2 regions of the Alkalibacillus flavidus genome follow, and region 1 is predicted to be linked to the other one. Evidence: riboswitches for the same ligand, from Rfam matches in the RefSeq annotation. Region 1 holds a riboswitch; the other holds the start of a gene.

Region 1 (15,214 bases):
GTTAAACCGTCTGACCAAACAGAACGCTCATGGGATGAAGTACCTGAAGAGATTAAACAGACGTTTGATCGCCTTGGTATCCCAGAAGCTGAACAGAAGTATTTAGCTGGTGTATCTGCTCAGTATGAATCTGAAGTAGTTTATCACAACATGGAAAAAGAACTTGAAGAAATGGGCGTTATTTTCAAGGATACGGATACAGCGCTTAAAGAAAACGAAGAGTTATTCCGTGAATACTTCGGTCAAGTAATTCCACCGTCTGACAACAAATTCGCAGCCCTTAACTCAGCTGTGTGGTCAGGTGGCTCATTCATCTATGTACCGAAGAACACGAAAGTTGAAACGCCACTACAAGCTTATTTCCGTATTAACTCAGAAAACATGGGTCAGTTTGAGCGTACGTTAATTATTGTTGACGAAGGCGCATCTGTACACTATGTCGAAGGTTGTACAGCACCAGTTTATACGACGAACTCACTACACAGTGCGATCGTTGAAATCTTCGTTAAGAAAGATGCGTACTGCCGTTATACAACGATCCAAAACTGGGCGAACAACGTTTATAACTTAGTTACAAAACGCGCGTCTGCTGATGCAAACGCAACAATGGAATGGGTAGACGGTAACTTAGGTTCTAAGTTAACGATGAAATACCCATCTGTTCTTCTAAAAGGCGAAGGCGCACGTGGTAACACGTTATCGATTGCGCTTGCTGGTAAAGGACAGCACCAAGATGCAGGTGCGAAAATGCACCACTTAGCACCAAATACGTCATCGACGATCGTATCGAAGTCGATTTCGAAACAAGGTGGTAAGGTGACGTATCGTGGTATTGTTCACTTCGGTAAGAAGGCTGAAGGTGCGCGTTCGAACATCGAATGTGACACGCTCATTATGGACAATGAATCCACATCAGATACGATCCCATACAACGAAGTGCTAAACGAGAACATCTCTCTTGAGCACGAAGCGAAAGTATCGAAAGTATCTGAAGAGCAGTTATTCTACTTGATGAGCCGCGGTATTTCTGAAGAAGAAGCAACAGAAATGATCGTCATGGGCTTCATCGAGCCATTCACGAAAGAACTACCAATGGAATATGCCGTTGAGATGAACCGCTTGATTAAATTCGAGATGGAAGGATCTATCGGTTAATATAAGAAATCCCGCTACAGCCTCTGCTGTGGCGGGATTTTAATTATGTTTTACCTTTTTGACTATAATAATTTTCAGCTAAATAAAAAATCGATACGAGTTCGTATAGTACAATGATTTCGGCTGGGAATGTTGTTGTGTAATCTTCTTTGTGAGCGCTTAATTGATCGCTATCCTTCCAATATAATGCCATCAGTTGTTTTACTTTTTGTCGATGTGTTTCCAGGTCAAAACGTGTACTTTCTTTCATAGAATGAGCTAACTCTTCCACGGATTCTAAAATCATGTCTCGTTCCGCTTCAGGCAATTGTAATTGTGTGAGCGGTGTATTTAAAATATTATCCATATGATAAATCATGAGCTTAATCCGTGTAAGCTGCCGTTCGGAACGATGTAAGTCATCGCGTTCATCGGCTGTTAACGGGTGATATTTTGCTTCGTCTTTTTGGTATTCAATCAGTGATTCTATCTTCAAAACATCTTCTGTTAAGTCATCTAGCGTTGTTTGGCAGTAATATTTGTCCATATGATTAATTAAATAGCGATGGAAGATTTGTTCCACTGCATTTCCTGTCCGTTCTGCCATATTATTGAGTTTTAATTTAATATCTTGCGAGTAATCAGGTGGCAAGATGAATAAATTAATTAATGTTGAGACGACTAATCCAATTGTCGTTGTGCCGAGACGAATGAAGAACGATAAAATGACATTCGCGTGAATAACATCAATCATCGCAACAGACGTTAACGTCGCCACGAGAAGTCCTGAATATAATTTCAAACGATAAGTCGTCATAATCGTTAAAACAGCTGCTAACGCATAAGTGATAGGGGCGTGTCCGAATAACGTAATGAATAATACTGCATAAAATGATCCAATCGCTGAGGCTGGAAAACGGACAAGTCCTTTTTTGATCGATTGTGAGACAGTTGGCTCAATCGTCACAATCGCCGTAATAACAGCGAAAACGGGAGGCCAACCGAGTTGGTCACAAATAAAGGCTGTAATAAAGATAGCTAGTCCAGTTTTAATAACACGACTTCCAGCAATTCGTTTCATTTCGTCCACTCCTAAAAGGTCTCTATAACTTATTCTTTCAATTTTTTATAGGAATTGCAAGGTTGATTGTCACAAATGTATTAGTGTAACATACCTCATTACCGTATAAAATATGCTATGATAGGGAGAGTGACCATTAATTTAGGTAGATTGGATGAAACAGAATGGTGTTAGCTATCATGTTTATTATTGGGCTGTTGAGCTCATTTGTAGGCAGTATCGCTGGCTTAGGAGGCGGCGTTATTTTTGTGCCTGTCTTGTTGTTTTTCGCTGACTTTTTCAAGGGGTTTTCATGGGTTACACCGCAAAATGTCGTGGCGATGTCCTTAATCGTTATGATTTTTACCGGTTTATCCTCGACATTAACTTTTTTAAAACGTAAACGAGTTGATGTATTCAGTGGTTCGTTATTTTTATCAGGCAGTATTCCTGGTGCTTTAACAGGCGTGTATCTTAATCAGTTTGTCGCAATTGATACGTTTCAGTTGTATTTTGGGCTATTAATGTTACTCGTGACAGCGATGTTTTTCGTTAAAAAGAAAGCGATTAACGAACCTATCGATCACACCATTAAATCAGGTCGTTTTCACGTGACGCGTACGTTTGACTTAGCAGGATTGTCAACGACTTATTCGTACCATGCGATACTAGGTATTACTATCGCCTTTTTCGTCGGCATGATGTCCGGTTTATTCGGTGTTGGTGGTGGCTCGCTTATGGTACCAGCTATGATATTATTATTTGGCTTTCCAGCACATATTGCAGCTCCAACGTCGATGTTTATGATTTTTTTCTCTAGTTTCACGTCGTCTGTTGCGCATATTAGCGCTGGTCATGTAATGTGGTTATACACGTTTATGAGCATTCCAGGTGCGTGGCTAGGGGGTTATTTAGGTGCTGTTGTGAATCAGAAGTTAAATAGCCAAGTGATCGAATGGATTTTACGCATTATTATGTTTATAATCGGCATAAGATTAATTATTCAGTCGATATAAAGATTAGATTCGTCATGATAAGACCGTGTTAAGCTAACATTGCGATACGTTTGAAAGGAAAAAAGGATCTTAAAGGAGACGTATCTGTATGATGCAAGAACAACTACATTTATATTTCACAAGTGATTTACATAGTTATTTCGATAATTGGCCTCATGTGATAGCTGGCATTAAGCATCAACAAGCAATCCATCAAGCAAAAGGTGATTATACACTGTTGCTTGATAACGGGGATCATCTAGACCGAGTTCATCCTATAACGGAGGCAACGTTAGGCCAGGCGAATGTCGATTTACTCAATAAGGCTGGTTATGATGTTGTTACGCTAGGTAATAATGAAGGCATTACATTACCGGGTGATGAACTGTATCATTTATATGATGAAGCAGATTTTCAAATAACATGTGCGAATGTGGCGCCTATTGAATCACCAAGTCCTAACTGGTTAAAGCCTTATCATATTTTAACGACAGATTATGGTACGACGATTGGTGTATTAGGTGTTACGGCACCATTTAAAAAGTTTTATGAACTGTTAGGGTGGCAAGTAGAAGATCCGAAAGCTATTTTAGATGAGTACATTCCGTTATTACGGGAAATGTGTGATATTGTTATTGTTTTATCTCACCTGGGGTTATATGAAGATGAACAAATGGCGGAGCAGTACCCTGTTGATGTCATTATTGGAGGGCATACCCACCATTTAATCGAACAAGGTCGAATTGAACACGGATCGATTATTAATGCTGTCGGTAAACAAGGTTTTCATTACGGTTATATCCATATTCAGTATGATCACGACAAAGGTGAAATCGAGTCGATGGCAGGTAACGCCATCCCTGTTTCAGATGAGAGGGATGATAAGACATATCAAGCATTGGATGAGTGGAAAGATACCGCTGACGAGCATTTGAATGAATCAGTGACTTATCTTAACAACGCATATCCGATTGAATGGTTTGAAGAAACGACATTAATGCGTGAATTTGTGGAAGAATTACGCCAGTGGACGACTGCTGACGTGGCTGCTTTAAATTCAGGATTGTTGTTAACCGGTTTTGAACAAGGATCTGTTACGAAAAAACAGATTCACGAAAGTTGCCCGCATCCGATGAATCCTTGCAAAATGACGATGACGGGTCGAGAATTGATTGAAACGGTGCGTTTGTTTGAGTCAGAACGTTTTCAATATAATGAATTGAAAGGTCTCGGTTTTCGTGGTGAAATCTTAGGTAAGATGGTATATGCCAACTTAACATTAAAGTATAGTCATGATCATCAAGTCATTGAATCGGTATACATTGGTGATAAGTTAGTGGACAGTGATGAGTCATATACATTGGCAACGGCTGATACGTTTTCATTCCCATGGCTTATTCCATCGATTTCTCATGTCGAGCAGAAGCAATATTTCATGCCAGAATTTTTGCGTGATGTTTTAACGAAGTGTTTGTCTAATACTTAAGTGTTGGACAGACACTTCTTTTTTTACTTTACATAACGTAATACCAAAGGAGGTCGATGGCATTGATCCATGTAGAAACGATTTGGATTGATGACCAACCATTTACTTATACACATGTTGAGTTACCGAAAACGAATTTGTTAATCATTTCAAACGATATTGGTTATATTATGTGCGGCGCCTTAGATGTGGATCTGTTAAGCGACCAGTTGAGTGACCGGCAAATTGTAGCCGCACGTGCAGTCGGGGTTCGTAATCGAGACGCGCTCATTCACGCCCCACTGCAAAAGGTGACGACATATGCGAAAGAGCAATACGGTTGGTATGAAGGAATGATTGGTCGTCATGCCCTATTATCACTATCGTCTTCATGATTGGCGACACATGCCCCCTATCATCTGTGCATAGACTGGTGGTGAGGGGGGATTTGCTGTGCGCCAAATCAAGCATCTTAGATGGACACGACGTCGTAAACCTAAGACGTTTGGACAAATATTCATGATGACCGTTGTCGTGTTTACGATAGCAACCCTCTTATCGATTTGGTTAATTAATCGTGGTATTGAACCTACACTCATTGAAATGGCTGAAACGAAAACGAGTCAATTCGCACGAGAAGCAATTAATGAAGCGGTAAGCCGTCGAATTGTAGACGACTTACAAGCTGAGGATTTGATCGATATTGAAACAGATGATGAAGGCAATATTGTCACCGTAAATTGGAATAGTGTCGTCATTAATCGCGTGTTACGGAATACGACATTTCGGGTACAAAATTTTTTAAAACGGATCGAACGTGGTGAATTAACACCTGAAGAATCATTGGATTTTGATGTAGAAGATGATGTCGTCTTGGAAGAAGATCAAGTGGAAGACCACCGAGCGATTGTGCGAATTCCCATCGGCCAAGCAACGAACAATGCGCTGTTAGCCAATTTAGGGCCACAAGTTCCGGTCCATTTTCGTATTATTGGGGATGTGCAATCGGATGTAGAAAGACGTCTGACGGAATACGGTATAAACAATGCAATGATCGAATTGGATATTTTTATTCAAGCCAATGTGCAAGTCGTGATTCCATTTGCGACAAAAACGACAACAGTTGAAACGCACGTTCCTGTTTCGATAGGCGTTATCCAAGGTGAAGTACCGGAATTTTACAATGATGGTGGCGGTAATTCACCGAATATTTCGATACCGTTCAGGGATTTACAACAGTAAAAGAGCATGGTATATTACTTTTTGTATGACAATTTTATATAACCTTATCAATCGATGAGGTAGAGGTGCATTTAGCATCAGTAACATATGGGAGGATGACAACGAGGATCATATGTGAAAGGGTTAAATGCCGAAGTACTTAGGGGGTCAGCCTTTAAGTGTTGGTGTATTTTTGAACAAAAAATACACTCTCGTACGTAAAACGGGGAGCTACTGATCGAGAAATAACCGACTGATACAAGTAATGGTAGATTTCTCTATCATTACTTTTTTTATTATGTATGGCTTTATCACATGAGGGCATTATGGTGATAAAGCATTCGACGGACGGACTTCTCGAAAAAATTGAAGGAGGAAACAAACATGGAAGGAACTTTTTGGTCGTTATTACCACCACTAGTTATGATTTTACTCGTGTTATTGACGCGTCGAGTCTTATTATCATTAGGGACAGGAATCATTATTGGCGCTTTAATGGTAGAAAATTATGACTTACTAGCGACACTTGAACGAATTTGGATGTCATTTCAAGGATCATTTTATGCTGAAGGGGCGTGGGATATATGGAGTATCCAGCTCGTCGTCTTCTTATTACTGTTAGGTATTTTAATCGCCTTTTTAACCGCTACAGGAGGCGCTAAAGCTTTCGGTGGTTGGGCCGTTAACCGCGTTAAGTCACGAAAAGGTGCTCAGTACACGACAGGGTTACTCGGTGTTGCTATTTTTATTGATGATTATTTTAACAGTTTAACAATCGGTCAAGTCTCCCGCCCGATTACGGACCGTCAAAACGTGTCACGCGCAAAGTTAGCTTATTTAATTGACTCAACGTCGGCACCAGTCACCGTTTTAACGCCGATATCGAGTTGGGGTGCTTATATTATTGGGATTATCTCGACAGTGATTGCGACGCATGAATTATCGGATTACTCTGCATTAGGTGCGTTTATCCAAATGATTCCTTATAACTTTTATGCGATTGCGGCGATTGCACTTGTTTTCTTAGCGATTTACTTCAAGCTCGATATTGGGGCAATGAAAAAGCATGAAGAACGAGCAGAAACGACTGGTGACTTAATTGACCCTGCTAACCCAGACGTTCCAGGTGATATAAAAGGGGAAGTTGCTGAAAATCAAAACGGACGCGTTTATCATTTGCTGTTGCCCTTATTAGCACTACTTATAACGACAATGACAGTGATGGTTATAACGGGTGTACAAGCAAGTGAAGACGGGGTGACTCTCGTATCTATTTTTGCGAATACAGATGTTAACCTAGCCCTAGTGACTGGCGGAACATTAGCTGTATTACTTTCGGTCTTGTTATATGCCGTTCAACCAGGTGACAAATCGAATATATTCGTTGTGACTTGGCAAGGTATTAAAGCGATGCTACCAGCCATTTATATCTTGATTTTAGCTTGGATGATTGTGTCTATTATTGGTGCGATTGGTACAGACCAATATTTAGTTGGTCTCGTTGAAGAGGCAAATCTTAGCCCAGCTTATTTACCACTTATGATTTTCCTTGTAGCAGGCGTAACAGCTTTTGCGACCGGAACATCTTGGGGCACATTCGCCCTTATGCTACCGATTGCTGGCGAGATGGCTGTAGAACTCGATCCAACGATGGTCATTCCGGCACTGTCAGCTGTATTAGCTGGTTCGGTATTCGGTGACCACTGTTCACCTATTTCAGATACGTCGGTGTTATCGTCGACGGGTGCGGGGTCGAACCACATCGATCACATTGTGACCCAAATCCCATATGCGTTAATCGCCGCTGTAACAGCATTGTTAGGTTATATAACCCTTGCCATTACGACATCAGCAGTACTTAGTTTAATCGTCACACTCGGGGCACTCTTAGGGCTTGTATTGATACTAAAAAGATGATCATAACCCTTATGACAGAACATCTCTTGCAGAAGAGGTGTTCTGTTTTTTTGTCATAAAAAAGTTTTTCGCGTAGATTGTTGTCAAAACATTTGGAGTTTTGGTATGATTATAAGCGTTGGCGCTCACCTGTTGATTGAATTTTGTGACTTTTTTGCTAAGTCTAAAGAAAGTTTTCTGAAAAGACTTGCAAAATAATTGTCATAAAATTATAATAAAACAAAATAATCAATATATTTAAGTGAGCACCCGTACAAGTTTTTGTACGGCAAACAAAAAACAGAAAGGGGAATATGATTATGCAAGGAAGAGAGCAGTTTGCGACTAGGTTTGGTTTTATTTTTGCGGCTGTTGGTTCAGCGGTAGGCCTAGGTAACATTTGGCGCTTCCCTTATATGCTAGGGGAAAACGGGGGGTTTGCATTTTTAATTGCTTATTTTATTTGTATCGCCCTAATTGGTCTACCCGTCTTATTAGCTGAATTTACAGTAGGTCGACGCGGTCAATCAGATGCGATTCATTCATTTGAAAACATCAAATCAAAATCGTTTGGTAAAATTGGTGGTTTTCTAGGTGTCTTGTCAGGGACATTAATCCTGTCGTTCTACGGTGTTATTGCCGGTTGGGTCTTTTATTATTTATTTAGTTATATTACCGGTGCGGCAGGCAATGTCGAATCTGGTGGCTTTGAAGGATTCTTTGGAGAGTTTATTGCTAGTCCAGTTGGTCCAGTTGTTTGGCATTTCTTATTCATGGCTGTTGTTATCGGTGTCGTTTTCTTCGGTATCAAGAAAGGTATCGAAATTGCGAACCGTACCTTTATGCCGATGCTAGCCGTTCTTATTATTGTATTAGCTGTTTTCGGTTTAACAATGGATGGTGCTGGTGAAGCACTAAGCTTCATGTTCACACCTGATTTCAATGCATTAGGTGACATTAACGTATGGGGTGCAGCTGTTGGTCAGGCATTCTTCACATTATCACTTGGTATGGGTGCTATGATCACGTACGCATCATATTTACCGAAAGAATCCCGTTTACCATCAGCGGCAGGAACAGTAGTTGTATTTGATACGTTCTTCGCTGTGTTTGCGGGTCTCATGATTTTCCCAATCGTGTTCACATTCGGAATGGAGCCAGGTGCAGGTCCAGGACTATTATTTATGACATTACCTGAAGCATTTAGCCAATGGGGCTTAGGTGGTACGATATTCGGTATCTTCTTCTTCCTATTCGTCGGAATTGCCGCATTGTCATCTGCTATTTCATTATTAGAAGTCGGTGTATCATGGGCAATGCGTCGATTCAATGTTGGACGTAAGCCGACAACACTTGTTGCTGGTTCTATCATTACACTATTCGGTGTTTTGTCAGCAATATCGCAAGGTGCGGTACCAGCATTAACGCAAATGAAGTTGTTCGCATTCCTTGATCCATCTAGCGACACAATTACGTTCTTAGATATTTTAGACAAATTTACAGCGCAGTACACATTAGCGCTAGGTGGTTTAGTGACAGCTCTATTCGTTGGTTGGGGCTGGAATAGAATCGAAGCCCTACGCGAAACAGGTTTACAAGATACAGCGATTGGTGCTGTTTGGATTTGGTTCCTACGTATTGTCGCGCCAGCGGGTATTTTGTACATCGTAATTACAAACTTCATTAATATGATTGGTCAGTAATAAGGCTAATAATTATGAAAATTTTAGCGGGCAGAGAGGGTTCCTCTCTGCTCGCATTTTAATGTTCCCAACGTTTTAATGACGGGTAGGGATCAAACGCCCATTCATTTTTTCCATTATCGCGATACATACCATAATGGAGGTGAGGCGGGAATTTACCGGATGTGCCGATTGGGCCATATCCAGAAGCGCCGACGTAGCCTATGACATCTCCTGGCTCAACAATTGACCCTTCTTCGATCGAATCTTCAAATCCGTTTAAGTGTGCGTAGTAGTGATAGACATTGTCTGCATCACGAATACCTATACGCCAACCACCATATTTGTTCCATCCTTTTACTTCTACGACGCCGTAAGATACAGAACGTACGGGTGTGCCATACGATGCGAACAAGTCCGTTCCTTCATGAATGCGTCGTCCGCCATACCCTCTGCCTGCTCCCCATGTTGATCGGTATGAGTAATTGTAATGTGACGGAATTGGAAAGGCGTGTTCATCTAAATCAGTTGTTTGAAAGTGCTGGAATAATTGACGGTATTGGGTGATGAGTTTAGCTGCTTTGTCACGATCATAATACGTCTCTAAACTTTGTTTAATTGACTTGCCTGATGCGATTTCGTCGCTTAACCATTTAGCGACTGTATATAGAACATCTTCATCATGGTGTGGATTGGCATAACCATCCCCATCCCCATCTTTGCCAATGCCATTAAATGCTTGTATTGTGGCTTCATAGTGTGAAGGGTTTTCATCAGTGGCTAACAAACCGAACCACCACTCAGGTTTTACTTGTATACTGGTAAGACGATCATCATTAACATCGTTAATATTCCGCTCGTATTGATCGATCGCAGCTAACGTCGTCCACGGAATGGATGTTAGTGTTGCTGTTTTTTTGTATAATTGCATGCGTGCTTCATCTGGAGTTTCCTCAGCTGCTAACGGTAAATGACTGCTACTTAGTAAAAAGATGAAAACAAGAATGATTAAACGGTGAAAAGCCATATTAAGATACTCCTTTTATGTTATATCTACCTGTAGTATGGTCATCTTTTTTGAAATCATGAAAGCGTATTGAAAAGGTTTTATGATAAACTGATACTAGTTGAGGTGATAAGTGATGGAGTTATTAGGACAACAATACGAATTAATCCATGATTACCGCGAAGGCTTCCAAGAAGACGTGGTTGAACAGCGGTTTAGCGATATTTTAACGAAATATGATTATATTGTCGGTGATTGGGGGTTTGGTCAATTACGTTTAAAAGGGTTCTATGATGACCAAAATCAAAAAGCCACATTTGACACGAAGATTTCGACATTAGAAGATTATTTGTATGAATACTGTAATTTTGGTTGTGCTTATTTTGTCATGAAACGAGTGGATTCATAATTGACCGGATATTTGTTGTCCGGTCAATTTTGTGCCATTATCCTTTATCAGGATGTTCAGGATCTTCGTCATCAGGGAAGTTATTCGGTTGATGCGCAGACGGATATTGCCGTGGAATATCATGATGAAGTTGTTTATTCTCATAGTTAAACGCAGAATAATGGCGACGTTTTGGATCGTATTCACGCGCTTGAAGTGGTTCATCATGAACTGGTTCACCATATGTCCCTTCAGGAAATTCTTCAGGGACTTGCATATTTTGTTGTACTTCGACAGTTGCGAAATCGTCGTTTTTCTTCTTTTTTGCCACACGAATCGTCCTTTCGTTTACGAATGGAAATGAGTTATTGTTTTCCCTTAGTATGACGCAAAAATAATATTATATAAGGTTCATTTAATTGTGATAAACTAATTGAAGAAAGGAATGATCACGATGTATTTTGTTGATCAAGAATCCATTGATGAGACATTAACGTATTATAACCGATTGCTTGAAACGTATGAGCGAACTGATTTTTCAACTGATGACCAACTATTCGGGCTTGAGCGAATCGTTCATATGACGATTGAGTCGATTATTGATGTTGGAAATATGATGATAGATGGCTTTATTATGCGTGACCCTGGTAGTTATGACGACATTATTGATATTTTAATCGATGAACAAGTCATACCAGCTGAGACAGAATCAACATATAAACGAGTGATTGGTATGCGTTCGACAGTCATTAAAGATTACACGAACATAAATCATGACACATTACGGACTGCGATGGATGATGGCATTCAAACGTTGAAGCAATTTCCGAGTCATATTTATCGTTATTTGGAACGAGAGATGGGGCCTATTACGGCTTTCAAAAAACGTGAAGGGGAAAGCTAGTATGGCACGTTATCAAGCATATTTAATTGATTTAGATGGCACGATGTACCGAGGGAATGCCGCGATTCCAGAGGCTGCGGCGTTTATTAACAAGTTGCAAACGGAAGGTGTACCATTTCGGTTTGTGACCAATAATTCGTCACGAACGCGTGCTAAAACGGTTGAAAAGCTGGCGAAACATGATATTAACGTTGATGAAAGTACGATTTTAACACCGTCTATTATTGCGGCTGATTATATTAAAGAAGTGTCTGACCAGGCATCGGTTTTCATGATTGGTGAAGCGGGTGTAGAAGAGGCTTTACAATCACGGGGGTTAACGATCACCAACGACAATCCAGATTTTGTTGTGGTCGGAATTGATCGTTATGTAACGTATCAAAAAATTAAAGACGCTTGTCTACATATACAGTCTGGGGCGACATTCGTGGCGACGAATCCGGATATTCGAGTACCAACAGAGGAAGGGTTTGTCCCAGGCAATGGGGCTTATGTTGATTTGATTAGGCAGGTAACGAAAACTGAACCCATCGTCGTTGGAAAACCTGACCGTCTAATGGTCGATTTAGCGCTTGAACAGATGGATGTTTTACATGATCAAGCCATTATGGTTGGCGATAACTATGACACCGATATTATGGCAGGCATTCAAGCGAATATTGATACTTTACACGTTGAAACAGGTGTTACGTCACAAGACGACTTGCAACATGTTGCGGTGCAACCGACGTATTCGTTAAAAACATTAGCCGAATGGGATGAGGTTTAAGTTTAAAATAATATTTGAGGTGATCGAATGACTAAGCCATTTGTTTATATCACACGAAAAATAGCTGATGACGTGGTGAGTGCTTTAGCGAACGAATATCATGTCGAAATGTGGGGAGAGGAAGAAACAACAGTACCTCGAGATGTGTTATTAAGTAAGGCGCGCGAGGCGGATGCTTTATTGACGATGTTAACCGATTCGATTGATGATGAATTAATGCAACAAGCGCCAAACTTAAAGGTGGTTGCTAATTTGGCTGTTGGTTACGATAATATTGATGTTCAAGCTGCCTCAAGGCATGGCGTTATCGTAACGAACACCCCGGATGTATTAACGGATACAACAGCCGATTTAACGTTCGGTTTATTATTAGCTACAGCTCGTCGTATTCCTGAAGCGGTGAAGCATATTAAAGAGGACAAATGGACGTCATGGTCGCCGTATATGCTAGCAGGGCACGATGTTCATCATAAAACCTTAGGCATTATAGGGATGGGTAGTATTGGCGAAGCTGTTGCCAAACGTGCGAAAGGGTTTGACATGACCGTTTTATATCACAACCGTTCACGTAAAGAACAGGCAGAAAAGCAACTAGGTGTTGAGTATCGATCATTTGATGATGTGATGACACAATCTGATTTTGTCATCTGTATGACGCCACTAACCGAAGAAACGAAGGGCATGTTCAATCGGTCAGTCTTTAAACAGATGAAATCGTCAGCGTTTTTCATTAATACGTCTCGCGGAGCTGTCGTGAACGAGGACGATTTATACGATGCATTACAAGCTGGCGATATTCGTGGTGCCGGATTAGATGTGTTTCAACAAGAACCTATCCAAGCAGATCATCCGTTATTACAGTGCGAACAAGTCGTTGCTTTGCCACATATTGGGTCATCTAGCTTTGAAACACGGACGGCTATGATGTGGTTAACGAAAGAGAATATTGAACGCGTGTTATCAGGTGAAGAGCCGAAAACACCTGTTAATGTATAATATAAAACAAGCCCTCAATGTCTTAAGCATTGAGGGCTTAACTATAAGGGTATTAGAAAATTTGTTCAACTTCTTTAACACCAGGAACTTCCGCGATTAGGGCTCGTTCAATACCAGCCTTAAGTGTAATAGCCGAACTTGGGCAATTACCACAAGCGCCTTTTAGACGTAATAACACAATACCATCATCAACGTCAACGAGTTCAACGTCCCCGCCGTCACGTAATAAAAACGGGCGTAATTTACCAATTACTTCTTGTACTTGATCAAACATTACTCATATTCCCCTTTCTTCACTTACATTATATAAAATTTAGCCATTAAAATCTATTCAAGTGCTTTTAATGAAAAAAATCTTGTTGAGAACCATTTTCATTTTAACTCGAAGCGAAAGTTTTGTAAAATATAATTAAGCGAACAGACGAAGGGAAATAGTAGCGAGGGGGGATTCGATGTCAAAACAAGTCGAATTAGTCGTATACGGCGCAGAAGTTATTTGCGCTAGTTGTGTAAACTTACCAAGTTCAAAAGAACAATATGATTGGTTGCAAGCAGCGATTTCTAGAAAATATGGTGACGATTATGTCACGTATAAATACGTTGATATTTTTAACCCACCCAACGAACAAAAGTACCAACAATTTGCTGAACAAGTTGTTGAAGACGATATGATTTACCCTGTTGTCTTAGTCGAAGACGAAATTGTCGGTGAAGGTAATCCACGTTTAAAAACCGTTTATCAAGCGTTAGAAAACAACGGACTAACGCCGATATCTTAAACTAAGCAAACAGGGTTCGCGACAGGTTAAACAAACGAGGAGTGAACGCCATGAACCCGTTAGTTGAGTTTTGTGTGAATAACTTAATGAGTGGATCTCAAGAGGCTTTAGAGAAACTAGATAAAGACCCAGACATTGATGTCGTCGAATATGGATGCACGAGCAACTGTGCGATTTGCTCGATGAGTTTGTTTGCCATTGCCGATGGTGAACTCATTATGGCAGATACACCAAGTGAGTTAGTTGATAAAGTGTATCAATTTTTAGAAGAGGAATCATTAATTTAATAAAGTGAGGTTATGATATGAAAATTCCTTTCACGAAAATGCACGGCTTAGGCAATAGTTATATTTATGTGGACGGTTTCCATGTTGAATTGCCAGAAGAATCACTACCAACTATTGCTAAACAAGTGTCGAGTGTACACACAGGTATTGGATCAGACGGCTTAATCTTAGTGTTACCATCTAACCTGGCTGATGTACGCATGCGAATTTTTAATAAAGATGGATCAGAGGCAATGAACTGTGGTAATGGTTTGCGTTGTGTGGCGAAGTTCGTCTATGACAAAAAATACGTCCATAAACAGTCGTTTGAGATCGAAACCAAATCAGGTGTCGTTACTGCGACAGTCCATCCGGATAAAGATAAACATGTTGAAAGTGTCACAGTTGATATGGGAGAGCCAGTGTTAGAAAGATCGAATATTCCTATGGAAACTGAAAATGGTGGACTGTTCGATGAAGTCGTTTATGAGCATTTTCGTGTCGATGGGGATGATTATTATGCAACCGCTGTCTCGATGGGGAACCCGCACGTTGTGTTTTACCAAGATAACATGCAAGATGCTCCGATTCATACATTAGGGCCTAAAGTGACGACAGATGAACGGTTTCCTGAAGGGGTGAATGTTGAATTC
Region 2 (15,214 bases), on a different contig from region 1:
CCGATGACCTTCGCGCTGCCAGCACGACGCTCTCCCTACTGAGCTAATGCCCCTTCTATTTAAATACCAGCCATATTATAGCATATAGATTAACCTATCTAAAAGACGTGCGCCCACTTTATTTTTTAAATAATTCCCTCTACTTATCTCAAAAATCGCTCATGTTTTGAAATAACTTAAACGACTTATTTCAAAACTAGCAGCACTTATTTAATAAATTGAAATGATGTCTATAGTCCGTGTTATGATAAAGGTATCGAAGTAAAGGAGTGACCATTGATGTTTAAAACATTTCACGTTAAAACAGACCATCATGATCAAATGATCGATGTAACGGATCAAGTCCAAAGTTGGATCAAGGAACTCGGGGTGCGTGATGGCATCGTCGTTGTTAGTTCGATGCATACCACAGCTGGATTGACCGTGAATGAAAACGCCGACCCTGATGTCAAAACGGATATGCTCAGACGTTTTCGCAACGTTTACCCGTGGGATGATCCGCAAGACCGTCATATGGAAGGCAGCACAGCATCACATATGAAAACGAGTACGGTTGGTCATGCACAGACGTTAATTATTGAGCAAGGTCAACTCGTCTTAGGGACTTGGCAAGGCTTATATTTTTGTGAATTCGACGGACCGAGAAGCCGGAAATTCGTTGCAAAAGTCATACAGTAATACAACAAGCGTAGCTGATTGACTACGCTTGCTCCACTTCTTTTTTCGCTTCTGCTTCAACACGGTTCATGAATTTCGTCAACACTTTATCATTACTTTTACGAGACATCATTTTCATCATCAATTTGCCGAACCAATTCGTCCCTTCATTTTTACCTTTATAAATGAATAACGTTTCCGAATCATTTTGCTTTTTTAACGTATATTCGGTTTCGATCTGAAACGCGCGACCAATCGCAAACTTCATCTTCCAATGCTTCTCATTTGGTTGATCATCATGCTCGAGCGTTTCAACAATATACGTCTCGACACGTTTGCCTTGTTGGTACGATTGTTCGTATTTAGCACCAGGTTCACCGTGATTCCCTTCAACCAATTCGTGTTTCACGACATTCGGCATAATTCGATGCAGTTGATCTGGTTGAAATAGCGTCCATACATGGTCGATATGTACAGGTATAACTTGTTCTTCATGCCATGTTAGCATAAACATCCGCCTTTCTCGTTTTGATAAATTTATTGTTACATAATTGTTATGACATCACAACGTTTATCAATTGACTAGCAAGGGAACATACAAGCTTAACGAGGTGATTATATGACACAGTCTATTTATATTATTCGTCACGCGCAAGCGATGGGCCAGGAACCAGAGGCACCACTTACGACGGTTGGAAAACAACAAGCCGAAAATCTCGCCGCATTTCTTAACGAATACCCGATTGACCGGCTCATCGCAAGCCCATTTATCCGAGCGGTAGGAACGGTTGAACCGTACGCCAAACAGTATGGTAAGCAGATTGAGGTTGAAAGGCGTATCGGCGAAGGTTTGATCAAATCCGAACAATATCCTGCATGGCTCACCCATTTGGGCGATTTGTTTCCGAACATTTCGTTAAATGCGATCGAATCTTCATCACCGACTGACAAACGCGATCGTGCGATAAACGCCATAAACGATATCATCGAACATCCGAGCCAACATACGGCCATTGTCTCACACGGCGGCATCATCCCAATATTGTTTCATCACTTCGGTTACGGCGCCGCATTCACACGACTAACGAATCCAGACGTCCACTTATTAACAATTGATGAACAAAACAATTCGACAATCGAACGGATTTGGCAACCACAATGACCTCTACCCACCTCAGGTAGAGGTCATTTTCACGTAAAAGACGAACATTTTTGAACAAATGTATAAAAAAGTTCATTTTTAACTCTTGCGCTTTTCATCAAAATTCGTTACAGTTTTATGTGGAACGAACAAATTTATTAAATCATTCGAAAACATTCGTTTTTTAGGAGAGATTAGTATGACTTTACAATTTGATTATGAAGATGTGCAACTCATTCCGAATAAATGTGTCGTCGAAAGCCGTAAAGAATGTGACCCGTCGATTCAGTTTGGCCCACATTGGTTTCGCCTTCCAGTGGTCCCAGCCAATATGCAGACGATTATTGACGAAGAGCTTGCTGTCACACTAGCAGAAAACAACTATTTTTACGTGATGCACCGCTTCAATCCTGAACGTCGCTTTGAGTTCGTCCAAACAATGCACGAGCGCGACTTAATCTCATCGATTAGCGTCGGGGTTAAACAAGATGACATCACGTTAATCCATGACTTAAAAGAAGCATCACTAACACCCGATTATATCACGATCGACATCGCGCACGGCCATTCAGACGCTGTGATTGATATGATCCGAACAATCAAACAAGCGCTTCCGACATCCTTTGTCATCGCTGGTAACGTCGGAACCCCTCAAGGTGTGACTGAACTAGAACAAGCAGGCGCAGATGCGACCAAAGTTGGGATCGGACCGGGCAAAGCATGTATTACGAAACTCAAAACCGGCTTCGGTACTGGCGGCTGGCAACTAAGTGCGATCGAATGGTGCGCACAAGTCGCAACAAAACCCATCGTCGCAGATGGCGGCATACGCACACATGGCGATATCGCGAAATCGATTCGGTTCGGCGCCTCTATGGTCATGGTCGGTTCCCTGTTCGCAGGCCATGACGAATCGCCAGGCGAACTCATCACCGTTGACGGAGAACCTTACAAAACATACTTCGGCTCGGCTTCTGAATTTCAAAAAGGCGAACGAAAAAATGTCGAAGGCAAAAAGCTTCACGTTCCTTACAAAGGGGCATTACAAGACACGCTCACAAGCATGACTGAAGATCTGCAATCAGCGATTTCTTATGCAGGTGGCACTGACCTTGAATCATTAAAAACAGTAGATTACTGCCTTGTTAAAAATACGATTCGAAACGGTGACTAATGCTTTGACAACATCGAAGTCGTATCGGTTATACTAATAAGACATAGTGTTAACCGAGAAGGAGTGACTTCATTGTCCAAACAATCGATCCATACACAAATCGTCCATCAAAAAATTGACCAAACCGAAGCAACGACGTCTAAAACGACACCCATTTATCAGACGTCCGCTTTTACATTCCGCGACCTCGATCATATTGAACAATACTATGCCGGTGAGGTTCCGTATTTATATACACGCGAAAACAATCCGAACACTGCCGAATTAGGCCAAACGATTGCAGAGCTAGAACAAGCACCAGCCGGCGTCGCGTCGTCATCCGGGATTTCTGCAATTATGGCAGGCATTCTTGCCGTCGCTCAAGCTGGCGATCATATTGTGGCAGCTGAAGACTTATATGGTGGAACACAACAACTTATTACAAAACAACTCGCTAGTTTAGGCATCGATTATACGTTAGTCGATTTCAGCTCGAACGATGCCATTACTGACGCGATCCAACCAAACACCAAACTGTTGTACACTGAATCCATAACAAACCCTTTTTTACGCGTTGAGGCGATCGAAAGCTTAGTCCAAATCGCTCGTGATCATCAAATTAAAACAATGGTCGACAACACATTTGCAACACCGTACTTATTACAACCTTACACACTTGGTGTGGACCTTGTAGCTCATAGTGCTACCAAATATTTAGGCGGTCATAGTGACGTCACATCGGGCGTTATCGTTGGTGATCCAGACTTAATTGCTAAAGCGAATCAGAAAGTTGTCGGACTCGGCATGAACTTAAGCCCTTATGAAGCATGGTTGACAGTCCGAGGGGTTAAAACGCTCGCTTTACGGATGCGCGAACAATCCGCCAATGCGAAACAAGTCGCAACGCATTTAAGCGAAAACAACGGCGTTAAACACGTTTACTACCCTGAATTCGTTTCACATCATGGTAACGGCGCCATTGTCACGATCGAATTGGCGCACAACCTTGATGTTACGACATTTTTTAAGTCACTTGGCTGGATAAAAATCGCACCGACATTAGCGGGGGTTGAAACGACAGTCTCATACCCTAGCAAAACGTCGCACCGCGCCCTTACAGATGAGGAGCGAAATAAGCTTGGCATCAATGATTACGTCGTCCGAATTTCAATTGGCATCGAAGAAGGCGATGATATCGTCGACCAACTCAACCAAGCCATCACTGCGGCTAAAACAGTATAAAAATAAAGCGAAGGCTATTAAATCAGCCTTCGCTTTATTTTATATTAACCCTAATCGCTCTAACCCCTGTTTAATTCCATCATGATCAGCTTCTGCTGTGACATAATTGGCCGCTTCTTTTGCACGATCATGACCATTTCCCATCGCCACACTTTGGTCGAATGACGATAACATTTCTAAATCATTAATCGAATCGCCAAACACAACAACTCGATCACGCGGCAAGCCAACGTCTTCTAACACATAGCCAATCCCTTCAGCTTTCGAACCACCTGACGGAATGACATCAACTGAATAAGCATGCCAACGCATAAAATCAAAATCCGGATAGCGTTCAACGTATTCTTTTTCCTCACCATCTTCACAAAACAATAACGCTTGATAAATGTCACGGTCTTTGTAGGCTGGATCATAATCAGCTGTTTGCCCAAGCTTAAGGGTCGCCATACTCTCAGACACAAACACACTTGATTGAACATTCGCTTTCATATTTTCATGATCTAAATACACAACAGGATGATCATTTCCAACGGCATGCTCAACCAAATGATGTAGACTATCCGGATTTAACGCATGACGATACACCGCTTCACCATTTGAGACGGCATATTGCCCGTTAAAACTAACATACGTCTCAATACCTAATTGTTTTCGAATATGTTCATACATAAACGGCGCGCGCCCTGTTGCAATCGCGACGATATGACCGTTATCTTTTAATGTTTGCACAGCTTTGACCGCTGATTCAGGTACTTGTTTTGATGAATTAAGTAATGTTCCATCTAAATCAAAAAAGATAATATGTTGTTCCATGTTGTCTCCTCCATTTTCGTAATCATGACGTTTCCAATCAAATTTTAACATAGGAAAGCAAACCACAGGTGGCCGGTGCAAAAAAGTTAGTCATTCCTAGCAAATAACTTGTTATTCGTGCGTAATTTTGGTACAGTAAAGTTACAATTAAAACAGTTCTTATTTTAAACTTTTAAAGTAAGGATAGAGGCGCAAACACCATGAGTACTTATGTTGAGGAGAGTGAGCTCTTGCGACGCATAAGGAAAGGGGGATTTGCCGAAGCTTTATGGTTCTCACAACCGTAAAGCTGGTTCTGTGTTAAATAAATACAGAGCTGTCATATAGGCGACTATATGGAGGGCTATCTCTGACTTAGAACAAATTGACGTTCTAAAGCAACAACGAGCCCCGTCGCTTCGTTGTTGCTTTTTTGGTCCTCCACACCTAGAAGGACACAATAAATAATTTAAAAGGTGTGTGATTAGATGAATTTCGGTCAAGTGATTACAGCGATGGTAACGCCATTCGATCAACAAGGCAATGTTGATTTTGAAGCAACACGAACGCTGATTAACTACTTATTAAACAACAGAACAGATGGGTTAGTGGTTGCTGGAACAACAGGCGAATCCCCGACGTTAACACATGAAGAAAAATTACAACTATTCCGCTTTGTCACAGAAGAAGTCAACGGGCGGGTGCCAGTGATTGCGAACACAGGATCAAACAACACCCGCGCATCGATCCAACTGTCACAAGAAGCAGAAGCAATCGGTGTCGACGCCATCATGCTTGTTACACCTTATTACAACAAACCGTCACAGGAAGGCATGTATCAGCATTTTAGTACGATCGCAAATAGCGTCGAACTTCCAGTCATGCTTTATAATATTCCTGGACGTAGCGCTGTTGGAATGAGCGCAGATACGATCATTCGCTTATCACAAGTCGACAATATCGTATCTATCAAAGAAGCAAGCGGCGATCTAGATCAAGTCACAACAATTATTAATCAAACAGATGATGCCTTCACACTGTACACAGGTGAAGATAGCCAGACGTTACCGACGTTTGCTGTCGGCGGTGCAGGTGTTGTGTCTGTATCATCGCATATCATCGGTAATGAAATGCAAGACATGCTCAATGCTCATCGCAACGGCGACACAGCCTATGCTGCTAAAATGCACGGCTATGTCATGCCATTTATGAATGCGATGTTCTCAGCACCAAGCCCGACACCAGTTAAAGAAGCTCTTAATCAAATTGGTATCCCAGTCGGAAATGTGCGCCTGCCACTCATACCATTAAATGATACAGAGCGTGCATCCTTAACACCACTCATTCAAAACTACACGACGAGTCAAGACGTCGGTTAAATACAAAAAATGAGCCAAAGTTAGTGTCTTTGGCTCATTTTTTGTATTTATATGATTAATTAATAAACTGGAGGTAGTCTATGCTCATGTTTTATATCATTCTATTTATAATGACATTTGTCTTGTTGACTGAATTCGTCAAATGGTCGGTTCGCCGTGCATTAAACGTTCAAAACATCAAACGTAAACCGTTCTCGTTTGAACCATATAAAATCAATGACTTACACTATAAAATCAAAACGTGGATGCGAATAGGTTATGCATTCTGTCTATTCTTCATCCTCCCAGCCACCATGGCTATGGCACAAGACTCATTACTACATATATGGTTAGTATTTATTATCGGCATCAGTTTAGCTGGACCTTTGAGAGATGCCCACTTTGAATATTGGCATTCCGATACACCAATGCGTGCTTTCGTGACACTAAGTGAAGGTGGCATGATTCTATTAGCTGGTATATTCATATTTGTGTTTAATGTACCTGAGATTGTTATGTCTGTTTAGCTACCATTCCTACGTGTTTTTTGTCGTCATATTTCATCTGGTACATTGCAGCGTCAGCACGTTGTAATAACACATCACCATCATGGCCATCATTAGGATAAAAACTCATGCCGATACTCGGTTTCATTCGCAATGTTGCGCCTAATATATTGAACGAATGTTGAAATTGTTCTTCAACCCGGTCGGCAATCCAATCAGCATCAACTTGTGTTGCTCGAGGGATCAACGTGACAAATTCATCACCGCCTAATCGGTAAAGAAACGCTTCTTCACTCAAACTATTTTTAAGCCGGTTAGCGACTTGTTTTAACAATTCATCGCCAACGTGATGTCCATAACCATCATTCACTGACTTAAAATCGTCTAAGTCCATCATAATTAAAGCTAAGGATTCATCATGTGCTGTCGCTTTTGTAACATATAACGATAAATCGTCGTTAAACTTCGAACGATTGTACAACCCTGTTAACACATCATGGTAAGCCAAATATTGATATTGCTTCACGAGATGCATGTTGCGTCTTATTAAATATACATTTCTAATCATCATCATGATCATAATAAACGATAAACCCAAGCTTAAACTATTTAACTCCCAGCCATAACTGTTGATCACAAACAATACAAGTAATATACCCACCACATACGAAAACACTTCTTGTCGTAAAGAAAACTGGTGGCCGTATCGTGACAACTTAATATCATCATGATTTTTCGCGAACGTCCCCGCATGCCCAATCAATAAAACACCCAACAACCACAACGAATGAAGATAACTACCAATTTCAATGCCTTCTATCACCGACAAATAAAAATACAATGAATCTGTTAATATTAACGTCAAAAAGCCTAACACGATATACCATTTCACCTGCACCGTTTGCCACGTCAAATTCATTAACACTACAGCCACTACAACAATGATTAAGTCAAGAATGGGATACACTAGCTCAACACTTGCGCCCCCTGCAGAACGTCGGCTTAAATTGAGCATTGGCATTAAAATATAATGCAGGCTAAGGGACGTTACAAATGTAATCAATATAATTATATTGAAAATTAATTGCTGACTCGCCCTGTAATTCGTTAGGATCAGCATTTTATATATTAACGCGATAAAAAAGATTAAGTAACTGAGCACCCACAACCAATTAGTAGCTGACGTAAATTGATCGACAGGAAGAATGAATTTCTCAATGAAATAATAAATATTCGTCAAACTAAACAACATCATACCTAAGCTTAGTAGCAACCAGAAATATTTATTCTGTGTATCTAACATCCAATATTGGCGGAATAACCAAAACGATACAGCGACAGAGCCCATTGCTAAGACACCAGGTCCCACAATAGATCGTATTTGCGGAGCATTATATAATGCCATCATAACTATAAAACTCAACAACACGACGGAAGCAATTTTAACGATTCCGTGATTCTGTAGCTGCATCATCATCCCTGCCATTCATCACATATTTAATCCTAAGGAAATGGTTCTATTTTACTATAACAACTTTCATATCATTCGTCTACGCACTCTGACAAATGTTCACAAATGATTTTGAAAATTAACACATGCCCGTTTGGAACAATCCACAAAAACGGACCTAAATATGATAAAATAAATAGATATGCGAATTTAAACGGTTAAAGGATGAACGACAATGATTACGACCCCTCAAATAAAAGACACATTTAAGCCAAAAACCTATTCTCGCGGGTTAGGCTATTATATCAACGGAAACGTGATCGACCTTGAATATGACTTTACTAACTCAATATATCACGCCAATGTAGCTGGTTCAGACATATATCACGTACGCATTCAAATCGACAATCGTGTATGGCGTTGCGGCTGTAATTGCCCAGCATTTGCGGATCATTCGGAATGCAAACATATCGTAGCAACGCTCATTTTAATTGCACAAGACGATTCCGAACTAATAAGACGAGGCGGTAAGTTAATACGAAAGCAAGATCAACGCGATTATTCGGGCGAATTAATTCATGCATTGTCCAACGTTAATCATCAAACGAAACATGCCTATACAAAAGAAACGTTAAACGTCGAATTCACACTACGCCACTTCCAACGAGGCGTTGACAACCACTTAGCAGTTGAAATGAAAGTAGGAACGAATAGACTATATGTCGTTAAAAACATGCGTCAATTTCTTAAAAACTTAGACAACGGAGAAGAGCATGAATTCACTCCAAAATTTCAATATAAACCGGAAGACCACGCGTTTTCTGAAGCAGATCAACGTGTCATCGATTTATTGTTGGATTTATACCGTAATGATGTGTTTTATGATGGGCATTTCCAATCACCACCGACCCCAAAAGGCATTACCATTACACCAGTCGTCGCTCATTCATTACTCAAAGCATTATCACAATGTCGTTGTCGTTTAGAAACGACGGTCAGTTCATTCGATCAAATGTATTGGGAAAATGATAAGGTCCCATTTCAATATCATATTTACGAAGAGAATGATGATTACGTTTTTAATTTCGATCATTTTAAAAACATGACTCTGTTTCAAGACCATTACTTAATTCAATATGATGAACAATTTTATCCTGTCGATCGTTCACAAATGGCTATTTTATCAGAAATGCATAGATTATTACGATTTAACCCACAACCGTCATTTACGGTGCCAGAAGATCAAATGACGTCCTTTATGTCCGGTGTCGTCCCACAATTAAACCAAGTCGGAGAGGTTAATTTATCGGAAGAAGTTAAATCTAAATCGAACCAACCGCCACTCGAGGCTAGCATGCACATGGATTTAGATGACGAACGATTAACGGCCACTCTCACATATGATTATGACGGGCAAACTTTTGACCCGTTAACGAGTAGTGGACCGAGCGAAACCGATCAAATTTTAATTCGTGATACCGTAAAAGAAAATGAGATCATGTCGATGATCGAAGGGTCTGCTTTTAAATTCAACGGCGAGGATTTATATTTAGATGAAGAAGATGAGATTTTCACTTTTTTATATGACCAATTGCCGTATCTGCAAGAAGAGATTAATGTCTATTCGACACAACGAGTGAAAGGATTGCTGAAAGACGACTTACAAACACCAACGGTCCAAGTCGATCTTGACTCCGGAGAAAATTTATTAGATGTACAATTTGATTTCGGTGATATTAACCCTGATGACGTTCGGCAGATGATTCAATCTGTTCAAGAGAAAAAACGGTATTACCGCTTATCTGATGGGGCTTTCGTGCCACTCGATGATGACCAATTATCGCAAATGTCATCGATTGTGAATGAATTAGAACTGAATCAATCCGATTTAGAGAAGGAATCGATCCAATTACCCGCTTATCGCGGACTCCAAATTAACGAGATTTCACAAGGCTTGAAAACGCGATACAACGAAGCGTTCCAACAATTAATTGAAGATATTAAACATCCAGAAACATTTGAAGCGCCGATTCCTGAATCGATCCAAGCTGACTTGCGCGATTATCAGCGATTCGGCTTTCAATGGATGAAATCGCTCAGCCGCTATCACTTCGGCGGCATTTTAGCAGATGATATGGGCTTAGGTAAAACATTACAAAGCATTACCTTCTTAGCATCAGAGCAAGATGAGCGGAAAGGCGAGCATAAACCAGCACTGATTATCGCACCCGCTTCACTCGTCTATAACTGGCAAGCAGAGTTTGAAAAGTTCGCACCACATATGCATGTCGCCGTCGCACACGGCCCTGCTCATGAACGGGAGAAAGTGTTAAATGATGTGGCTAGCTATGATGTGATCGTGACATCCTATCCATCTGTTAGACAAGACGAACCTTTATACCGCGACATCACGTTTTCAACGATGTTTTTAGACGAAGCACAAGCGATTAAAAACCATCTAACGAAACAAGCGAAAGCCGTTCGAACGGTTCGTGCACATCAACGGTTTGCGCTAAGCGGGACACCTATCGAAAACTCACTCGATGAATTATGGTCGATTTTTGATGTGTTATTACCGGGATTATTCCCTGCAAAAAAAGCCTTTCGCCAATTACCAGAAAAACAAATCGCCCGGATGAGCCGACCGTTCATCATGCGCCGCTTAAAAGAGGACGTATTAAGCGAGCTACCGGATAAAATCGAATCTGTGCAACATTCCGAGCTAACAACGGAACAGAAACAACTATATTTAGGGTACTTAGAACAAATTCAAAGCGAAGCAGCTAACGTCTTATCGGCAGAAGGATTTCAACAAAACCGGATGAAAATTTTAGCCGGATTAACACGCCTGCGTCAATTATGTTGTCATCCGTCATTATTTATTGACGGCTATGAAGGCGAATCAGGTAAATTAAATCAGTTGCTTGAGATGATTGAAACTGCACGAGCTAATAATCAACGAATGCTTATTTTCTCGCAATTTTCGAGTATGTTACAGATCATCCAAAACAAATTAGTCGAATCAGGAATTGATGCATTTTATTTAGACGGCCAAACACCTTCTAAAGAACGCATCGATATGGCGAACCGATTTAATGATGGAGAGAAAGATATTTTCTTAATTTCGTTAAAAGCAGGCGGCACTGGACTTAATTTAACCGGCGCGGACACGGTCATTTTGTATGACCTGTGGTGGAATCCAGCTGTGGAAGAACAAGCAACGGGCCGCGCTCACCGAATGGGCCAGCAAAACGTCGTTCAAGTTTTCAGGTTAATCACAAAAGGAACAATCGAAGAAAAAATTCACAATCTGCAACAACGAAAACGCGAACTCATCGAAAATGTCATCCAACCAGGCGAATCATCGTTCCAAAACTTAACCGAAGACGACATCCGCGAACTTCTAAACGTTTAAGTTATTTAATAACTCCGCGGATTTATTAAATAACTGCTCTCATTTATGAGATAACTTCGCCAATTTTTGAAATAATTGCGATTAGTCGTTAAAGTTATTCGATAAATCCGCTAACTTTTGAGATAAGTTAGGGAACTTATGAAATAACTCGGTCGAGTTATTTCATAAATCCAATTTTACATGCAAAAAGGGTGAGCTGAAGATTACACTTCAGCTCACCCTTTTTCTCATCTATCATGTTCCACAATACGTCACAAAATCATCGTCTGATTCATCAGGTGGCTCGGTGTAAGCCTCTTGCTCGTCGGAATACGCATAAGGATTCGATAACACCCGCAGTAAGTCATCCATCGCCGACAAATCACCTTCTTCTTCAGCCGCACGGATCGCTGCTTCAACATGATTGTTTCGCGGAATGATGGCCGGGTTAGATTGACGCATCAATTCCGCCACATCATCACTCTTAGCCTCTTGACGCGTTAACCTCTCTTCCCATCGACTCTTCCACTCTTTAAAACCATCCATTTGAAATAGAGCCATCCCTTCATATTCACTTAACGTCAGGCCACGGAACGTATTGGTGAAATCCGCTTCATGCTCTTTCATCAACGTTAATAAATCATCAATTAACGTCTCATCAGCGTCTTCTTCATTGACTAAACCGAGCTTCCGCCTCATACCTCGCATCCATTCATCACGGTAATAATCAATAAACCGGTGCACCACTTCTTCTGCACGCTTTAACGTCTCATCATCATCACCAATCAACGGCAGTAAACTTTCCGCAAATCGCGCTAAATTCCAAGCGGCGATTTTCGGTTGATTACCATACTTATATCGCCCGTAAAAGTCGATCGAGCTAAACACCGTTTCCTGATCATACGTATTCATAAACGCACACGGCCCGTAGTCAATCGACTCACCACTGATCGTCATATTATCTGTATTCATCACCCCGTGAACGAATCCGATTAGTTGCCACTGACTAACCGTTTTTGCCTGACGTTTCACAACTTCTTCAAGCAAAAACAAATACCGATTGTCTGCTTCTTCATACCCTTCAAAATGTCGTTCAAGCGCATAATCAGCAAGTGCTTTTAAATCGTCAACACTTCCCCACTGCCTTGCATATTGAAACGTTCCGACACGTAAATGACTAGCTGACACGCGCATTAACACCGCACCGATTTCTGTCTGTTCACGTCGGACAGGCTCTCCTGTCACCGACACAGCTAAACTGCGATTCGTCGGTACACCTAAAGCATGCAACGCTTCACTGATGACATATTCGCGTAACATCGGTCCTAACACCGCACGCCCGTCACCTCCGCGTGAATATGGCGTTTGACCAGATCCTTTTAACTGAATATCAAATCGTCTACCATCTGATGTAACGTGTTCACCCAGTAAATGGGCTCGGCCATCGCCTAACATTGTAAAACTGCCAAACTGATGCCCTGCATATGCTTGCGAGATCGGTCGAGCACCATGTGGCAATTGATTACCGACTAACTGCTGCACACCTTCTTCTGATTGCAATTTATAAGGATCTAACTCAAGCGATTGCGCTAAATTTCCATTTAGAAAAACAAGCTGTGGATCCCGAACAGGCTCAGGTTCAATCTCTTCATAAAACTTATCTGGTAACTGCATATATGGCTGTTGCAAACGCCAACCGATTTCACTCATATTATCCCTACTTTATATTAATGATTACTTTCATATAAACACATTGCTGACGATTCTGTCTAAAATATAGCTTATGCGCATTTCGACAAAAACTATACAAAATTCGACTAAAATCACCACAAAAATAATTCGAAATTCAATAATTATTAACAATTTGTTGGATTTAAATAAAATTATTTAAACTTTCGTTGAAAACGCTGGACTTTTTTAAATCATCGTGTATACTAATGAAATGAATCACGATTCATCAACACGACAATCCCATCATTGTAAGCAGGAGGATTAAACGTGTACGAACTAAATGATACGACATTAATCGAAGCCTACCGTGAAGCTATTAGGTTAAAGTTAGATAACGATTTTATTCAATTAATCGAACGCGAACTCACCTTAAGAGGATACAAGCCTCATGACCTTAAATCTTGATGCACGAACGTTTAATTTGTGACAAAAGGGGTATACTATTACGGCGAAAACGCTTGAAAAAAGTTCCCCCTTTTTTCTTAAATGAAGCCTTGGTTATGTGTTGATACGCACATACCAAGGCTTCTTTACTTATGAAAAAAGCTATGTTAAAGTCCGTTGTTGATATTGTGATCCGCTACCGGTGGACGCTTTCCGCGGGCACGGCTCAAGCCTCCTCGGCCCAAAAGCGTGGCCTGCGGGGTCTTGAGACTCGTGCTGTTCCCGCAGGAGTCGCCACCTTCGCTCCTCACAATTCAACAACTCAGTGCTATATCATTTAAAATCAACATTAGACTTTAACAGATCCTGAGAAAAAAACAAAACGAGATGGACTTTATATCCATCTCGTTTTGTTTATACATCATTACTTTAATTTAAATTCGCGCACAAGACCGTTTAAGTCCTCAGCTAGTTGCGCTAGCTGATCAGAACTTGCGGCTACTTCTTCCATCGTCGCTGCTGATTCTTCAGCTGATGACGACGTTTGCTGAATACCTGCTGCCGATTCTTCAGAAACTGATGCAATTTCTTGAACACTTGAGTTCATCTCTTGCGTCTTCGATGCAATGTCAGATAAATTTTCTGTTACTTGTTGGATCTGATTTGACATTTCGCCTACAGCACCGGAAATCTGATCGAATGTTTCTCCAGTTGTCTTAATTTGTTCCGTTCCTTTTTCAACTTCACTGTAACCAGACTGCAAGGAGTTCACAACATTCGATGATTCATTTTGGATCGAATCGACAATGCCTGTAATCTCACCAACCGAATTGGACACTTGCTCAGCCAATTTACGAACCTCATCCGCTACGACCGCGAAACCTTGACCATGCTCTCCAGCACGCGCCGCTTCGATTGCTGCGTTTAATGCTAATAAATTCGTTTGTTCAGCAATATCTTGAATAACGGATACGAGTTTCGAAATTTGTTGTGATTGCTGATCTAAGCTATCGACTTTCTCAACCGCATCTTTAACAATTTGATCCACTGTCGCCATCTGTTGAACAGATTGCGTCATCATGTCTTGTCCATCGCCAGTCAATTCTAGCACTTCTTTCGACGATTCATGAATCATTTGGCCACTCTCATTCGATTCTTGCACTTGTTGGTCAAACTGCGTCATATTCTTAGATAAATCACTCGCATTATTCGCTTGTGATTCAGCACCAGATGACAGCTCTTCCATCGTCGATGAAATTTGTTCTGCGCCTTCTTTGACTTCATTAGACGACTGATTCAACTCTTCACTTTGACTACTAACTGTCTCAGAAATCTCTGAAATACGTCCAACCATTTCTTTCAAGTTATCAACCATCGCGTTCGTTGCTTCAGCCATTTGACCAATT

What was found. A riboswitch is a leader RNA that binds a small molecule or an ion and turns the genes downstream of it on or off. The one in region 1 is predicted to bind lysine.
Region 2: linked by a shared signal. The riboswitch ahead of dapA (4-hydroxy-tetrahydrodipicolinate synthase) and the one ahead of ABID56_RS08765 (Na+/H+ antiporter NhaC family protein) in region 1 are both predicted to bind lysine.

What each region holds. Positions count from the first base shown of each region.
Region 1 is NZ_JBEPMX010000008.1:59,389-74,602, reverse strand. Features, by position in the region: gene sufB (Fe-S cluster assembly protein SufB) at 1-1,155, shown strand, start outside; gene ABID56_RS08790 (aromatic acid exporter family protein) at 1,199-2,215, opposite strand; gene ABID56_RS08785 (sulfite exporter TauE/SafE family protein) at 2,380-3,210, shown strand; gene ABID56_RS08780 (bifunctional metallophosphatase/5'-nucleotidase) at 3,299-4,675, shown strand; gene ABID56_RS08775 (YunC family protein) at 4,738-5,049, shown strand; gene yunB (sporulation protein YunB) at 5,108-5,896, shown strand; lysine riboswitch at 5,949-6,117, shown strand; gene ABID56_RS08765 (Na+/H+ antiporter NhaC family protein) at 6,260-7,792, shown strand; gene ABID56_RS08760 (sodium-dependent transporter) at 8,092-9,474, shown strand; gene ABID56_RS08755 (M23 family metallopeptidase) at 9,533-10,480, opposite strand; gene ABID56_RS08750 (YutD family protein) at 10,593-10,868, shown strand; gene ABID56_RS08745 (cytosolic protein) at 10,906-11,178, opposite strand; gene ABID56_RS08740 (DUF86 domain-containing protein) at 11,302-11,751, shown strand; gene ABID56_RS08735 (TIGR01457 family HAD-type hydrolase) at 11,753-12,520, shown strand; gene ABID56_RS08730 (2-hydroxyacid dehydrogenase) at 12,548-13,516, shown strand; gene ABID56_RS08725 (NifU family protein) at 13,569-13,790, opposite strand; gene ABID56_RS08720 (YuzD family protein) at 13,969-14,295, shown strand; gene ABID56_RS08715 (YuzB family protein) at 14,346-14,582, shown strand; gene dapF (diaminopimelate epimerase) at 14,600-15,214, shown strand, end outside.
Region 2 is NZ_JBEPMX010000005.1:57,749-72,962, forward strand. Features, by position in the region: tRNA gene ABID56_RS06155 (tRNA-Ala) at 1-53, opposite strand, end outside; gene ABID56_RS06160 (secondary thiamine-phosphate synthase enzyme YjbQ) at 280-678, shown strand; gene ABID56_RS06165 (SRPBCC family protein) at 701-1,165, opposite strand; gene ABID56_RS06170 (histidine phosphatase family protein) at 1,277-1,819, shown strand; gene ABID56_RS06175 (GMP reductase) at 1,998-2,972, shown strand; gene ABID56_RS06180 (trans-sulfuration enzyme family protein) at 3,045-4,193, shown strand; gene ABID56_RS06185 (Cof-type HAD-IIB family hydrolase) at 4,233-5,006, opposite strand; lysine riboswitch at 5,183-5,360, shown strand; gene dapA (4-hydroxy-tetrahydrodipicolinate synthase) at 5,474-6,364, shown strand; gene ABID56_RS06195 (hypothetical protein) at 6,445-6,870, shown strand; gene ABID56_RS06200 (GGDEF domain-containing protein) at 6,857-8,320, opposite strand; gene ABID56_RS06205 (DEAD/DEAH box helicase) at 8,535-11,714, shown strand; gene ABID56_RS06210 (protein adenylyltransferase SelO) at 11,949-13,403, opposite strand; gene sda (sporulation histidine kinase inhibitor Sda) at 13,692-13,829, shown strand; gene ABID56_RS06220 (methyl-accepting chemotaxis protein) at 14,233-15,214, opposite strand, start outside.